DNA from 2 places in the Microcella humidisoli genome. Region 2 is predicted to be linked to the other one. Evidence: predicted binding sites of a transcription regulator. Region 2 holds the regulator's gene; the other holds the start of a gene.

Region 1 (3,402 bases), 1.2 Mb from region 2:
CGAGCACGCGGAACCCGCGCGCGAAGGGGGTCGCGGTCGGCCGGTCGGCCGTGAGATAGGCGATCGTCGGGTCGAGCATCCGACCCCCCATCGAGCGCGCGAGGTCGCCGATGAGGCGCGCGCGAATGACGGCGCCGTCGGGCTCGTAGAGGTACTCGCCGAGCGGGCCGGGCTCGACGTCGTCGCTGTCGGCGGCAGCGCGCAGCTCGGCGGGCAGTTCATCGCCGCGCAGCACGAGCGCTGCTCGTCCGACGCCGGGGCGGGCCAACGCGCCGCTCCACAGCACGAGCTCGACGACCTCGCCGTCGACCGAGATCCACTGCGCCTCGAGGCCCTCGGGCAGCAGCGCGCGGTCCATTCCCGGCGCGAGCTTGATGCCCCCTGGTCGCTGCCGCGCGATCGCGAGGGCCTGCGTGAGGCTCGGCGACCAGTCGTCGGGCGACGACAGGCGCGATGCCCCCTCGCGGCGCGCGGGGTCGAGCCATACCGCATCGACCGCGTCGAGAGGCTGCTCGAGCGCGTCGCCGTGCGCGACCTGCGCGGTCGGGAAGGGCACGAGGTTGTAGGCGGCGATCGCGGCCGTCGCCTCATCGCGCTCGACGGCCGTGACGCGCAGGTCGAGCGACGCCATCGCCATGGCGTCGCCGCCGATGCCGCACCCGAGGTCGGCGACGCGCGTGAGGCCCGCGGCGGCGAAGCGGCCCGCGTGCACGGCGGCGACGCGCAAGCGGCTCGCCTGCTCGAGCCCCTCCTGGGTGAAGAGCATGCGCTGCGCGAAGGGACCGAACTTCGCCTCGGCCTTGCGCCGCAGCCGGTACTGGGTCAGCACGGCGGCGACGAGAGCGGGGGGATGCCCGGCCTTGCGTAACCGCGAGACGAGCGCCACGGCATCGCTGACCGCGCCGCTCGGCTCGAGCTCGTCGAGCAGCCGCAGCGCCTCGGGCGTCAGCAGTTCACGCAGCTCGGCGACATCCATGCCCCGATCCTCCCACCCCGCCGCCATTCGGTGTCGTTGGCACTCGGATTGCGTGAGTGCTAACCGCTTCGGTACAGTTGCTCTGGCACTCGCACGTCGAGTGTGCCAACCCCCTCATCGTCGTAAGAAAGAAGAGGTCAACCGTGTCGGTCAGCATCAAGCCGCTCGAGGATCGCATCGTCATCAAGCAGGTCGAGGCGGAGCAGACCACCGCCTCGGGTCTCGTCATCCCCGACACCGCCAAGGAGAAGCCCCAGGAGGGCGAAGTCGTCGCCGTCGGCCCCGGCCGCATCGACGACAACGGCAACCGTGTTCCGCTCGACGTCGCCGTCGGCGACCGCGTGCTGTACTCGAAGTACGGCGGCACCGAGGTGAAGTACGGCGGCGAGGAGTTCCTCGTGCTGTCGGCTCGCGACGTGCTCGCGGTGGTCGTGCGCTAGGCGCATCCTCACCCGCATCCGAACCCCCGGTCCGCCTCGCGCGGTCGGGGGTTCGTGCTGTCCGGGGGCCGCGCGGCGAGCTCCCGCGCCCGGGATACAGTGACACCGTGCCCGACTCGCGCCTGTCCTCCCGCGGTCTCGCGCTCGCGATCAGCGCCTACGGGCTCTGGGGCTTCCTGCCCCTCTACTTCCTGCTGCTCGACCCGAGCACACCCGTCGAGATCGTGGCCTGGCGCATCGTGCTCTCGCTCGTGTTCTGCGTGCTGCTGCTCGCCGTGACGCGCGCGTTCGCGCCCTTCGTCGCGCTACTGCGCGACCGGCGCATCATGGGGCTGAGCCTGCTGGCCGGCATCCTCATCGCCATCAACTGGATCGTCTACGTCTACGGCTCGACCAACGGGTTCGTCGTCGAGGCGGCACTCGGCTACTTCATCAACCCCATCGTCTCGATCGCCCTCGGCGTCGTGTTCCTGCGCGAGCGGCTGCGCGTCGGGCAGTGGGTCGCCGTCGGCATCAGCGTGCTCGCCGTGCTCGTGCTCGCGATCGGCTACGGGCAGCCGCCGTGGATCTCGCTCGCCCTCGCGTTCTCGTTCGGCTTCTACGGCTACATCAAGAACCGCATGGGCGGGCAGGTCTCCGCCGTCGCGGGGCTCACCCTCGAGACGGCGTGGCTCGTTCCGGTCGCGATCGTCGCCCTGGTCGCGGTGCAGCTGACGAGCGGCATCACGCTCGGCACCTCGGGGCTCGGCCACGCCGTGCTGCTCTCGCTCGCGGGCATCATCACGGCGGTGCCGCTGCTGCTCTTCGCGGGGGCCACGCGCCGGCTGCCGCTGAGCGTCATGGGATTCATCCAGTACTTCGCCCCCCTGCTGCAGTTCATCTTCGGTGTCGCCGTGCTGCTCGAGCCCATGCCGCTCGAGCGCTGGATCGGCTTCGCGCTCGTCTGGCTCGCGCTCGTGGTGCTCTCGGTCGAGGCCGTCGTGCAGCGTCGCCGCGCCACGCGCGAGCGCCGCGCCCTGCCGCTCGAGACCGGACCGGTCGAGACGGTCTGACCCCGCTCAGCCCAGCTCGGAGAGCGCGGCGTCGAACTCGGTGATGAACCGCTCGGCGTCGGCGCGCGAGAACGGCAGCGGCGGGCGCAGCTTGAGGGCGGCATTGTCGCGCCCCGAGGCGCTGATCAGGATGCGGCGCTCGCGCAGCGCGCCCACGAGGTTCACCGCAGCGGGGGAGTCGGGGTCGCCCGTGGCGGGGTCGACGATGTCGACCCCGAGGTAGAGCCCGCTGCCGCGCACGCCGCGCAGCCGGTCGTGGCGTGTGGCCAGCTCGTCGAGCATGCCCCGCAGCTCGGTGCCGACGACCGCGGCATGCTCGGGAAGGCGATCCTCGTGCAGCACGTCCCACGTGGCCCGCGCCGCGGCGACCGCGACGGGCGTGCCCGCGAAGGTGTTGAAGTAGCGCACGCGCTCGCCGAAGGCCTGCATGAGCGCGCGGCGCGCGACGAGGCCGGCGACGGGCTGCCCGTTGGCCATGGGCTTGCCGATCGTCACGAGGTCGGGCTCGAGGCCGTGGCGGGGGAACCCCCAGAGGCTCGCCGCGCCGTCGCCCGAGCCGGGCCCGCCGATGCCGAGCCGTCCGAAGCCGGGCTGCACCTCGTCGGCGATGACGAGCCCGCCGGCGTCGTGCACGAGGCGCTGCACGGCGACGAGCGCCGCGCGGGTGCCTGGCGAGGGCGGGATGAAGCCGTCGCTCGCGAAGGCCGTGTCGACGATGAGCGCGGCCACCCCGTGTCCGGCGGCCTGCAGCTCGGCGATCGCGGCGCGGGCATCCCGCAGCATCGCCGTGCCGTCGCCGACCGGGGGCCGCACGGGGCGCACCCAGTCGGCGAGCGAGTCGGCGCCGCCGAGCGAGGGCGAGATCGCCGCGATCTCGGTCGTCACCCCGTGGTAGGCGTTCTCGGTGACGATGACGCCGCGGTGGCCCGTCGCG
Region 2 (3,402 bases):
AGGCGCACGCAGCGCGCGCCCGCGGCGACCAGGGCATCCCTCTCCTCCGGGGCGATCCCGCCCTCCGGGCCGACGACGATGAGGATGTCGCGGTGACCGAGGTCGTTCGGCGTCAGCGTCGTGAGGGCGTGGTCACCCGTGGGATCGAGCACGAGCACGGTCGACCCGCTCGCGCGCGCCGCGAGCTGCTCGGTCGTGGCGACGGGCTCGACCACGGGCATCCAGGCTCGCATCGATTGCTTCGTGGCCTCGCGCGCGATCGTCTGCCAGCGCTCCCGGTTCTTGACCGCCTTCGCGGAATCCCAGCGCGAGACGCTGCGGGCGGCCTGCCACGGGATGACGCCGTCGACGCCGAGCTCGGTCGCGGCCTGCACGGCGAGCTCGTCGCGGTCGCCCTTCGCGAGCGCCTGCACGAGATGGATGCCCGGCACCGCCCGCTCGTACCGTTCGACCCGGTCGACCTCGAGCGCGACGTCACCCGGCTCGACCGCGGCGACGACCCCGTGCACGACGAGCCCCGCGCCGTCGCCCAGCCGCAGCTGCTCGCCGACGCGCACGCGCGACACGGTCGCGGCATGCCGCGCGTCGGCGCCGCGCAGGTGCACGACCGCGGCACCCTCCCCGCCGTCGACGCTCTCGACCTGGGCGGCGAGCGAGTCGTCGAGGTAGAAGTGGGCCACAGCTACAGGTTGAGGAAGCGGTCGCGCAGCTTGGCGAAGATGCCCTGCTGGAAGGTCGCGAACTGCGGCGGCACAGGACGGCGGCTCGAGGCGAACTGCCGGATCAGCTCGGTCTCTTTGCTGTTGAGGCGCACGGGCGTGACGACCTGCACCCCGAGTTTGAGGTCGCCGCGGCCCGAGCCGCGCAGGCGCGTGATGCCGCGCTCTTTCACGGTGATGATCTCAGCGCTCTGCGTGCCGGGCTTGATCTCGACCATGACGTCGCCGTCGAGGCCGGGCAGGGTCACCATCGTGCCGAGAATGGCGTCGGTCATCTGCACTTCGACGGTCGCCAGGAGGTCGTCGCCGTTGCGGCTGAACGTCTCGTGCGTCTTGACCTTGATCTCGAGGTAGAGGTCGCCGTTGGGGCCGCCGGCGGGGCCGACCTCGCCCTGCCCGGTGAGCTGGATGCGCACGCCCGTGTCGACGCCGGCCGGGATGTCGACGGGGATCGCGCGGCGGGCGCGCACGCGGCCCTGTCCCGCGCAGGTCGGGCACGGGCTGGGGATGACGGTGCCGTAGCCGCGGCAGGTGCCGCAGGGGCTCGAGGTGAGCACGTTGCCGAGCAGGCTGCGCACGGTGCGCTGGATCTGACCGGAGCCGCGGCAGATGTCGCAGGTCTGCGGGCTCGTGCCGGGCGAGCAGCAGCTGCCCTCGCACGTCGAGCACAGAATCGCGGTGTCGACCTCGAGCTGGCGCGTCGTGCCGAACACGATCTCATCGAGCTCGACCTCGACGCGCAGCAGGGCGTCCTGCCCGCGCTCGCGCCGACTGCGGGGCCCGCGCTGCTGCTGGCCCCCGCCGAAGAAGGTCTCGAAGATGTCGCCGAAGCCCCCGAATCCGGATGCGCCGCCGAAGCCACCCGACCCACCGAGGTCGTACTGCTGCCGCTGCTGCGGGTCGCTCAGCACGTCGTAGGCGTGCGTGACCTGCTTGAACCGCTCTGCGGCGTCCGCACTCGGATTCACGTCCGGATGCAGTTCGCGCGCCAGGCGGCGGTAGGCCTTCTTGATGTCGTCGGCGCTTGCCTGTCGGTCGATGCCGAGCACCTCGTAGTGGTCTGCCACTTATTCCTCACCGAGCAGTCGCGAGACGTAGCGTGCTACGGCGCGCACTGCTGCCATGTTGTTCGAGTAGTCCATGCGAGTGGGGCCGAGCACCCCGAGCTTGGCCGAGCTGTCCGAGCCGACCCGGTACGCGCTCGTCACGACCGCCGTCTCCTTGAGAGCTTCGGCGTTCTCGCGGCCGATGCGGGCCGTCACGCCGTTCTCGTCGACCTGCATCTCGCTGAAGAGCTTGAGCAGCGTGACCTGCTCCTCCAGGGCCTCGAGCACGGGATACACGCTGCCCGCGAAGTCGCCCTCGGTGCGCACGAGGTTCGCCGCGCCCGCCATGACGAGCCGGTCGGTGCGGTGCGCATCCACGTGGCCCAGGAGGGCCTCGGCGACGACGCCGACGGCGGCGCGACGATCGGGCGCGAAGCGCTCGGGCAGCGAGGCAGCCACGCTCGCCACATCGTTGAGCGGTTGGTCGGCGAGCGCCGCGTTGAGCTTGGCGCGCAGTTCGCCCACGAAGGCCTCGTCAGCCTCGGCGGGCAGCTCGATGATGCGCTGGTCGACGCGGCCGCCGTCGGTGATAAAGACCGTCATGAGCCGCGTCGCGCTCATCGGCACGAGCTCGACATGACGAACTCGCGCGTTGCCCAGGGTCGGATACTGCACGAGCGCCACCTGATTGGTGAGGTGCGAGAGCAGCCGCACGGTGCGCGCGAACACGTCGTCGAGGTCGACCGACTGGTCGAGGAAGGCTGAGATGGCCTGGCGCTGCGCGGCACTCAGCGGGCGCAGGTCGGCGAACTGGTCGACGAAGACGCGGTAGCCCTTGTCCGTGGGCACGCGTCCCGAGGAGGTGTGCGGGGCCGCGATGAGCTCCTCCTCCTCCAGCAGCGCCATGTCGTTGCGGATGGTCGCTGCTGAGACCCCGAACTGGTGTCGGTCGACGATCGCCTTCGAACCGACGGGCTCGCGTGAGGCGACGTAGTCGTGCACGATCGCGCGCAGCACGTGCAGGGCGCGCTCCGAAACCATGGCGCTCCTCCCCCTCCGACATCTCTCGCGGGTCTCGAGTGCCTGGCACTCGCTCCCGCGGACTGCCAATTCTACCCCGCCACGCGGGCGTCGCATCATTGCCTGGCGGATGCGCGGGCGCTAGGTTTGCCTCGTGCTCCACCCCGGGACCCATGTTCGCCGCAGGATCATCGAAAGGCAGTACCCATGACCGACCAGACCCCTCCCCCCGCCGCTCCGCAGCCCGCCGCCCCGCTCTCGGAGGCGGAGGACCGCCAGTGGGCGTCGTTCGCCCACCTGGGCGGCATCATCGGCCTCCTCCCCTCGCTCATCATCTTCCTGGTCTTCAAGGACCGCGGAGCGTTCACGCGGGAAGAGTCCAAGGAGGCGCTGAACTTCCAGATCACGATCGTCGGCCTGCAGATCATCGCCTACATCGTGGGCTCGATCCTCGCCGTGATCCTCATCGGCTTCCTGTTCTACTTGGTCGCCTGGGCCGCGTGGCTCGCCGGCGTGATCTTCTCGATCATCGGCTTCACGAAGGCGAAGGACGGCATCGCCTACCGCTACCCCTTCGCGGTGCGCCTCATCAAGTAGTCCCGCGACTGCTGCCTCTG

The links. Region 2 encodes HrcA, which represses chaperone genes, less so after heat shock. Its sites were predicted from a motif close to TTNGCACTCGNNNNNNNCGAGTGCNAA; they were not measured.
Region 1: groES (co-chaperone GroES) is a predicted target of HrcA. The motif match lies at 1,013-1,039, and genes of this name have one in related genera.

What each region holds. Positions count from the first base shown of each region.
Region 1 covers NZ_CP101497.1:1,417,535-1,420,936, forward strand. The annotation lists gene NNL39_RS06835 (class I SAM-dependent methyltransferase) at 1-976, opposite strand, end outside; gene groES (co-chaperone GroES) at 1,120-1,416, shown strand; gene rarD (EamA family transporter RarD) at 1,524-2,468, shown strand; gene NNL39_RS06850 (aspartate aminotransferase family protein) at 2,475-3,402, opposite strand, start outside.
Region 2 covers NZ_CP101497.1:2,612,153-2,615,554, forward strand. The annotation lists gene NNL39_RS12760 (16S rRNA (uracil(1498)-N(3))-methyltransferase) at 1-680, opposite strand, end outside; gene dnaJ (molecular chaperone DnaJ) at 683-1,786, opposite strand; gene hrcA (heat-inducible transcriptional repressor HrcA) at 1,787-2,806, opposite strand; gene NNL39_RS12775 (DUF4870 domain-containing protein) at 2,993-3,382, shown strand.